2 regions of the Actinoplanes sp. NPDC024001 genome follow, and region 1 is predicted to be linked to the other one. Evidence: riboswitches for the same ligand, from Rfam matches in the RefSeq annotation. Region 1 holds a riboswitch; the other holds the start of a gene.
What was found. A riboswitch is a leader RNA that binds a small molecule or an ion and turns the genes downstream of it on or off. The one in region 1 is predicted to bind cyclic di-GMP.
Positions count from the first base shown of each region.

Region 2: linked by a shared signal. The riboswitch ahead of AB0F81_RS39660 (glycosyltransferase family 2 protein) and the one ahead of AB0F81_RS11915 (Calx-beta domain-containing protein) in region 1 are both predicted to bind cyclic di-GMP.

Region 1 covers NZ_JBEZZB010000023.1:28,893-33,303, reverse strand. Annotated here, with positions in the region: gene AB0F81_RS11915 (Calx-beta domain-containing protein) at 1-1,448, opposite strand, end outside; cyclic di-GMP riboswitch class I at 1,532-1,611, opposite strand; gene AB0F81_RS11910 (response regulator transcription factor) at 1,822-2,439, opposite strand; gene AB0F81_RS11905 (sensor histidine kinase) at 2,436-3,566, opposite strand; gene AB0F81_RS11900 (ABC transporter permease) at 3,563-4,348, opposite strand; gene AB0F81_RS11895 (ABC transporter ATP-binding protein) at 4,345-4,411, opposite strand, start outside.
Region 2 covers NZ_JBEZZB010000151.1:7,094-11,504, reverse strand. Annotated here, with positions in the region: gene proB (glutamate 5-kinase) at 1-696, shown strand, start outside; gene AB0F81_RS39665 (glutamate-5-semialdehyde dehydrogenase) at 709-1,950, shown strand; cyclic di-GMP riboswitch class II at 2,111-2,195, shown strand; gene AB0F81_RS39660 (glycosyltransferase family 2 protein) at 2,434-3,702, shown strand; gene AB0F81_RS39655 (right-handed parallel beta-helix repeat-containing protein) at 3,704-4,411, shown strand, end outside.

The sequences.
Region 1 (4,411 bases):
GTGAACGACTCGCCGTCACCCTCGTCGATGAGGTCGCCGAGGATGTCGACCTCGAAGGTCTTCGAGGTCTCGCCCGGCGCGAAGGTGAGGGTGCCGGAACCGGCCGTGAAGTCCTTACCCGTCTCCGCCGACACGCCGGAGCTGTTCACCGCGGTCCAGGCGATCTTCTGTTCCTTGCCGGAAGCCTGGTTGAGGGTGACCGTGAACGTGTGCTTCTTGGTGCCGGTGTTGCCCTCCGAAGCCACCGTCTTCGAGGCGGCGGCCAGGCTGGCGACCGGTCCCGTCGAGTCGATGTCGGTGATGTAGCCGAGCGCCTTCGACGCCGCCGGATCGATGGTCGCGCCGGAGACGTCGCTGAGCGCGACGGTGACGTCCTCGGTCAGCTCGTCGAGCGGGGTGTCGTTCTTGGTGATGACGCTGGCCGTCTGGGCGCTCGTGGACCCGGCCGGGAAGGTCAGCGTCTGACCGGAGACGGCGGTGTAGTCGGATCCCGACGTGGCGCCACCGTGGCCGGAGGCCGGGGTCGCCGTGTCGGTGGTGCTGTACTTGACCGTGATCGGGCTCTCGGACGCCCGGTTGATCGTCACGGGGAAGTTGAGCGTGCCGCCCTCGTTCAGGCTGCTGGCGTTGGTCGTCGGCACGCCGATGCCCACCGTCGGAATGGCGTCGTTGTCGACGATGCCGACCGTGATCGGCGACGCCGTCGCCGCCACGCCGTCAGCCGCACTCGGGGTGATCGTGAAGGTCTGCGGGGTGTCACCCTCGTAGACGTTGTCGTTCGTGACCGTCACCGCGAACGATTCCTCGGTGTCACCCGGCGTGAACGTGAGTGTGCCCGAGGCGGTCGCGTAGTCGGAACCGGCCTTCGCGGTCACGTCCGCCGTGGTGTACGGAATGTTGATCGTGCGACCGGAGGCGGTCGAGAGGCGGGCGGTGACCGTCACGGTGCCGCCGTCCTCGGGGATGCTCGTCCGGTTGGCCGTGAAGGTGTAGCTCGGCTCCGGGTCGTCATCCGTGATGTTGATGGTCGCCGTCTTGATCGGGGTGGAGGTGCTTCCCGACGGGTCGAAGACGTTGACCGTGATGGTCTCCGGCGAGGCCTCGTCGACCGAGTCGCCGAGCGTGGTGACGGGCAGCGTCACCTTCTTGGTCGTGGGATCGAAGGTCAACGTGGTGGTGTTGACGGCGTTGTAGTCCGACGCCGCAGTCGCGGTGCTGCCGGTCGGCTCGGTGTTCCAGGTCAGGTCGGTCTCCGGCGTGCTACCGGTGGTGGTGCCCACCCAGGTCAGCTCGAGGTTGGCAACCCCGCCCTCGGTGACCACGAGCGGCGTCGCGGTGAAGGCGACATCATTGGCAACCGCGTTGGCCGCCATGGCCGGGGACGAGATGAGCACGGCCGGGGCCAGACCGATGATTCCGGCGACGGCCGCGGACAGGGCCGTTCGCACGGACCTCATGCCAAGCAGCGCGAACGGAACCGAGCCGCTCTTGGCCGCATGGGCTTCTTGATAGCGCATGTGTTTCTTTCTCCTTCGGCGGCTGGGCTACCTCCGTTCGGGGAGGCCCCTAGCTTTGCGTCCCCGCCTCGCAGCGGGTTTGCCTGTTCGGGTACCGCGCCTGAGGGCGCTATTACCGGGTTGAGCTGCGCAAACACTGGATCGAAGATCCAGATGAGGTCGCGCCTTCCGTAATCTAACCGGCCTAACCCACCCTTACCGCCGGAACAGAATTTTTCTCCTAAATCCCCCAGCAGCCTGCAGGGGGCACTTGAGGGACGTCAGGCCACGCCGCCACCAACCGTGATCTTGTGACCCTGCAGCGTCAGAGAAGCCCGTGCCGCATCGCGGTGGTGACCGCCGCCGTCCGGTCCGCCACGTCCAGCTTGTTGAAGGCGCGCAGCAGGTGCGTCTTGACCGTCGCCTCGCTGATGAACAGGCGCTTGCCGATCTCCGCGTTGGTCAGGCCCCCGGCGACCAGGCGCAGCACCTCGGTCTCGCGCGCCGACAGCGCCGGCGGGGCGGGGCTGCGGACCTGCCGGACCAGCGTCGACGCCACGCTCGGGGCCAGCACCGTCTCGCCGCGGGCGGCCGCGCGGACCGCGTCGGCCAGCTCCGCCGGCGACGCGTCCTTCAGCAGATAGCCGGAGGCGCCGGCCTCGATCGCGCGCAGGATGTCACGGTCAGACTCGTACGTGGTCAGCACCATCACCCGGACCCCGGTGGAAGCCGACAGGATTCGCGACGTCGCGTCCACCCCGTCGCCGCCGGGCATCCGCAGGTCCATCAGCACGATGTCGGGGCGCTCGGCGAGGGCGAGCTCCACCCCCTCCGCGCCGGACGACGCCTCGCCGATCACGGTCAGGTCCGGTTCCGCGTCGAGCATGCCGCGCAGGCCCATCCGTACCACGGGGTGGTCGTCGACGAGCAGGATGCGGATCATGCGGGGATCTCCAGTTCGATGGTGGTGCCGGATTCCCCGGAACTGTGCACGGTGAGGGTCCCGCCGACCTCGGCGGCCCGCGACCGCATCCCGGGCAGGCCGTAACCGCCTTCGAGGGCCGGGTCGAAGCCGCACCCGTCGTCGCGGACGACCAGGCGCACCGTCTCCGGCGAGTACGCCAGCAGCACCGCCGTCTCCGAGGCACCGGCGTGCCGCCGCACGTTGGTCAGCGCCTCCTGCGCCGCCCGCAGCAGCACCACCTCGACCCGGGTGGGCAGGTCACGGGCGTCCCCGGTCTGACGGAACGTAGCCGGCACCCCCGCCTCCCGCGAAAAACGGGACGCTTGGCGTCGTACGGCATCGGGCAGTGAAGAGGAAGCCAGTGCCGAGGGTGAGAGGGCCGCGACGATCGCGCGGGATTCCGCGAGGTTCTCCTTCGCGGTGCGAACCGCGAGGGCCAGCCGCTCGTCGCGCAGCGACGGGTCGGCGGCCTGGATGAGCGTGATGATGCTGGTGAAGCCCTGCGCGAGGGTGTCGTGGATCTCGCCGGCCAGGCGGGTCCGCTCCTGCGCGACCCCGGCCTCGTGGGAGAGCCGGGCCAGTTCGGCCCGGCTGGCCTCCAACTCGGCGATCAGCTGGGCCCGCTGCTCGCTCTGCTCCGCCATCCCACTGATCCAGACGCCGATGCACACCCCGGCCGCGGTGGAGATGGCCGCGATCACCAGGTCGATCGCGATGCCGCCCGGGTCGGCCCAGAGCTCGGTCACCACCGGGATCAGGTTGGCGACCACCACCAGGACGATCGCCCGGCGCAGCGGGAGCAGCATGAAGAAGACCGGGATGACCGCGAACATCAGCCAGGTGGTCAGCGGCACGCAGGCGATCGCCGTGCCGAACAGCAGCAGGTACACGAGGCTGACCAGCAGTGACAGGGTGCTCTGCGTGTCGCGCAGGATCAGCGGGCGGGCGGCCAGGACGTAGAGCAGCGCCATGCCGGCGATGGCGCCGACCGCGACCGCCCGGCGCCACGGCGACTGCCAGTCCGCGAGCAGTGTCGCGGTCGCCACCGCGACCGCGATCACCAGGAAGTACAGGTCCCAGAGCTTGAGGGACGGGGTGGCGCTCATCGGTCTCGCGTGCTCCACCGGAACGTCACCAGGCACAGGACCAATCCGATCACACACCAGATGCCGAGCACCATGGCCACTCCGCCGAGATCCCAGGCGCCGCCGATCTCCTGCGCCTTCGCCTCGTCCGGCAGGAAGACGTAACGGAAACCCTGCGCCATCCAGCGGACCGGGAAGAGCGAGGCGAACTTCTCCAGCCAGTCCGGCAGCTGGCTCATCGGCTGGATGAAGACACCGGAGACGAACTGCAGCGCCACCACCGGCACGTTCAGGATCGCGCCGGCGTTGCGGGCGTTCTTCACCAGCGCGCTCACCGCGATGCCGAGCAGCGAGCAGCAGATCACCGACAGCAGGAAGATCCAGGAGAAGGTCACCCAGTGCGCCGCGCCGGGCAGCGGCATGTCGAAGATCAAAACCCCGCAGAGGATCAGCACGGCAGCTTCGGCCACGCTCAGCACGAGCACCAGCAGGGCCTTGCCGATCAGGTACGCCGAAGCCGGCATCGGCGTGCCTCGGAGGCGCTTGAGGGTGCCGTCCTCACGATCCATCGCCAGACCGGAACCCATGGTGACGAAGGCGGTGTTGAGGATGCCGTACGCGACCATGCTGGCCGTGAAGACCTGGCTCGCGCTGACGCCCTGGTCGTTGTACTCGTCGCCGAAGATCGTGCCGAACAGCAGCAGGAGCATCGCCGGGAAGAAGAAGGTGAAGACCACCGCGGTCTTGTCCCGCAGGAACTGGAGCAGCTCCACGTGACCACGGCTCAGGCTCATCGTCGTCATCGGGCTGCTCCGATCAGGGTCAGGTAGGTGTCTTCCAGGGTCGGCCGGGTGATGGTGAGCGTG
Region 2 (4,411 bases), on a different contig from region 1:
AACGACACGGTCGCCACCGAGGAGATCCGCTTCGGTGACAACGACAGGCTGGCCGCGCTGGTCGCCGCGCTGGTCGACGCCGACCTGCTGGTGCTGCTCTCCGATGTGGACGCGCTCTACACCGGCAACCCCGCGGACCCGTCGTCCCGCCGAATTTCCTATGTGGCCGACGAGTCCGACCTGTCGGACATCAACATCGCGACGCCCAGCCGCTCCGGGGTCGGCACCGGTGGCATGGTGACCAAGGTCGAGGCGGCCCGGATCGCCACCGGATTCGGCATCCCGGTGGTGCTGACCGCCGCGCCGATGGCCGGTCCGGCGCTGGCCGGCGAGGAGGTCGGGACCCTGTTCCAGGCCGCCGGGAAACGACCCGCCGCCCGGCTCTTCTGGCTGGCCCACGCCACCTCCCCGCGCGGGCGCCTGCACCTGGACGCCGGTGCGGTCGCGGCCGTGGTGGCCCGCCGCAAGTCGCTGCTGCCCGCCGGGATCACCGCGGTGGACGGGTCGTTCGCGGCCGGCGACCCGGTCGACCTGGTCGACGCCGGTTCCGGTGTCCCGGTGGCCCGTGGTCTGGTCAACTACGACGCGGTGGAGTTGCCCCCGCTGCTGGGCCGGTCGACACCGGAGTTGGCCGCGGAGCTCGGCCCGGGTTATGAACGAGAGGTCGTCCACCGCGACGACCTGGTGCTCTTATAAGAGGGGTTTGTCATGAGCGTGCTGGAACAGGCAGCCGCAGCCCGAGTCGCCGCCATCGACCTGGCCGCAGCCACCCGCGCCGAGAAGGACCAGGCGCTGCTGCTGATGGCCGACCGGCTGGTGGAACGCACCGACGACGTCGTCGCGGCCAACGCCGTCGACATCGCCAACGGCCGGGAGAACGGCCTGTCCGAGGCGATGATCGACCGGTTGACGCTGAACCCGGAGCGGGTCGCCGCGATGGCCGACGGCCTGCGTCAGCTCGCCGCTCTGCCGGATCCGGTCGGTGACGTGGTCCGCGGCTCCACCCTGGCGAACGGGCTGGAGCTGCGGCAGGTCCGGGTGCCGTTCGGGGTGGTCGGCATGATCTACGAGGGCCGGCCGAACGTGACCGCCGACGCCGCGGGCATCTGCCTCAAGTCCGGCAACGCGGTGCTGCTGCGCGGTTCCGGCTCGGCGTTCTCGTCCAACGCGGCGATCGTCTCGGTGCTGCGCAAGGCCGTCGCCGACGCCAACCTGCCGGCCAACGCCATCCAGCTGCTGGACGCCACCACCCGTGACTCGGTCAAGGAACTGATGCGGGCCCGCGGCCTGGTCGACGTGCTGATCCCGCGCGGCGGCGCCTCGCTGATCAAGACGGTGGTCGAGCAGTCCACGGTGCCGGTGATCGAGACCGGGGTCGGCAACTGCCACGTCTACGTCGACTCCGCCGCCGACCTGGAGAAGGCGCTCGCGGTCACGGTCAACTCCAAGACCCAGCGCTACTCCACCTGCAACACCGCGGAGTCGCTGCTGGTGCACACCGAGATCGCGGACTCGTTCCTGCCACTGGTGCTGGAGGAGTTCGAGGTCAAGGGCGTCACCGTGCACGGCGACGCCCGGGTGGCCGGCTACAGCGACGCGGTCGTCCAGGCCACCGAGGCCGACTGGGGCACCGAGTACCTCTCCCCCGACATCGCGGTGGCCATCGTGGACTCGCTGGAGGACGCCCTCGACCACATCCGCCGGTTCGGCACCGGCCACACCGAGGCGATCGTCAGCGAGTCGACGACCGCGACCCGGCGCTTCGTCGCGGGCGTGGACGCCGCGGCTGTGATGGTCAACGCCTCCACCCGCTTCACCGACGGCGGCGAGTTCGGCTTCGGCGCCGAGATCGGCATCAGCACGCAGAAACTGCACGCGCGGGGCCCGATGGGCCTGCCCGAACTGACCTCGACGAAGTACGTGGTGACCGGCAACGGCCACACCCGCTGACACCGGGCGCCGGTGATCCACCCGGATCACCGGCGCCAACCCAACCCGAACGGACATTTCAGAGCCTTCGGGTTAAACCAAGATCCAACGGGAATTCAGCCGATCAGCCGATGCCGGAAAAATAGGGCGAAGGCAGGATATTCCCAGACGGCCCACAGGGGGCCGTGGGCGAGGCAAAGATCCGCCGGGCGAGTTGGTCGCCCATGTCCGGCGGGGAGCCAGAGGCGAAACCGACGTCCTTGGTCATCCAAGGAGATCGCTCATGCACCACGCAGTTCGAACGGCACCACGAGCCAGGTGCCTCCCCCCGCGCCCTCGAAGCGGCCCGGACTTCCGAGCAGTTCTGCTCTGACTGCGTAATCGCCTTCCCGCCGTTCCCGACGGCAGCCCCACACCGCCGACCCGCGAGCTGAGTGCCCCTGCGCGCATTCGCCCGGAGCCGGCGCTCCCCCCTGCGTTCGTCCATGGCTCCTAGGGAGAACCGTGTCCCATTTCTTCGACGTCGTCTGGTCCACAACGGTCGAAACCTTCGGTGAGATGAGCTGGCGTGACATCATGCCGCTCGGTCTGGCCGGCATCTTCGTCTGGTTCCTCTGGATCTACCGGGCCGTGCTGTCCCGGTTCGCCCGCCCCACCGTCAACGACTTCCGCACCTCGGTCTCCGTGGTCGTCCCGGCCTACCGCGAGGACCCGGACATCCTGATCGAGTGCCTGGACACCTGGCTCAGCCAGAACCCGACTGAGCTCATCATCGTGCCGGACGTCGAGGACCACGAGGTCATCCGCCGGCTCGGCGAGGTCGAGGACCCCCGGCTCAAGGTCATCCCGTTCGTGCACCGCGGCAAGCGGTCCGCCCTGGGCGTCGGCATCCGTGCCGCCACCTCCGAGCTCGTCGTGCTGGCCGACTCGGACACCCGCTGGACGCCCGGCCTGCTCGACGCCGTGCAGATGCCCTTCATCGACCCCGCGGTCGGTGGCGTCGGCACCCAGCAGAACGTCTACCAGCGCACCACCAGCATCTGGCGCCGGGTCGCCGACTGGCTGGTCAACCTGCGCTACTACGACTACGTGCCGGCCATGGGCCGCGCCGGTGCCGTCGCCTGCCTCTCCGGCCGGACCGCCGCCTACCGCCGCTCGGCGATCATGCCGGTCCTGCCGCATCTGGAGGACGAGTTCTTCCTCGGCCGGCGGTGCGTCGCCGGCGACGACGGCCGCCTGACCTGGCTGGTGCTCGCTCAGGGCTACAAGACCGTGCACCAGTCCTCGGCCAAGGCCCTCTCGATGTTCCCCTCCTCGTTCAGCGCCTTCGTGAAGCAGCGCGTCCGGTGGAGCCGCAACTCGTACCGGTGCTACCTGACCGCGCTGTGGAAGGGCTGGCTCTGGCGGGTGCCGATGGTCACGAAGATCACCGTCCTGCAGATCCTGCTGACGCCGGTCACCATGGGCATGACCCTGGCCTACCTGATCTTCAGCCGGCTCGAGCTCTCGGTGCACTCGATCGTGCTCGTCCTGATCTGGCTGCTGCTCGGCCGGGGCATCCGCGGCTACTCGCACCTGCGCCGCCACCCGCAGGAGATCCTGCTCCTGCCGGTGACCGCCCTGGTCGTCATCTTCATCGCGCTGCCGATCAAGCTCTACGCCTTCCTCACCATGAACAAGCAGGGCTGGCTGACCCGTACCGCCGACAGCATCGGCGGCGAGGGCCAGAACGCCTCGACCCTGACCCGCGAGCCCGTGGGCGCGGAGGCCTGACATGACGACCCGATACCTGGCCGGCACCGTCGCTGCCGTCGCCGCGAGTCTCTCGCTGGCGACCCCGGCGCTCGCCGAGAACGCCGGTGCCACAGTGGACACCGAAGCCGCCGACCGGCAGGCCGCCCTGGTGGCAGCCGAGGACTCCCGCATCGACCAGGTTCGCGCCGTGGCCGCCGTCGCGGCGATGCGCGGGCAGAGCTGGGCCAACCCGTACCGTCTCGCCACCGGCGACGGCTACACCCTGGTGCTGACCCAGCGCCGGGAGCCCTACACCGTGACCGACCTGCTGAAGCTCGCCCCGCAGACGTTCGTCCGCCAGGAGGACGGCAGCTACCTGCTCACCGAGAACATCTACCTGAACTCGGGCGCCAAGCTGAGCCTGTCCAACCCGGGCGGCCTGGTGCTGCGCATGGCGAGCACGTCTGACGGCTTCGTGTCGATCGTCTCGTTCGGTGGCGTGATCTCGCTGCAGGGCAGCCCGCAGGGCGTCACCAAGATCGTCAGCTGGGACGTCCGGACCAAGCAGGAGGACGCCACCGTCGAGGACGGCCGGGCCTACATCAGGGCGATCGGCGGGCAGTTCGACATGGCCTACACCGAGGTGAGCAGCCTCGGGTTCTGGAGCGGGCGGACCGGCGGCATCAGCCTCACCGGCACCGACCGGCCGAGCACCGGCGACGTCAACGGCCCCAACCACCTGTCGAAG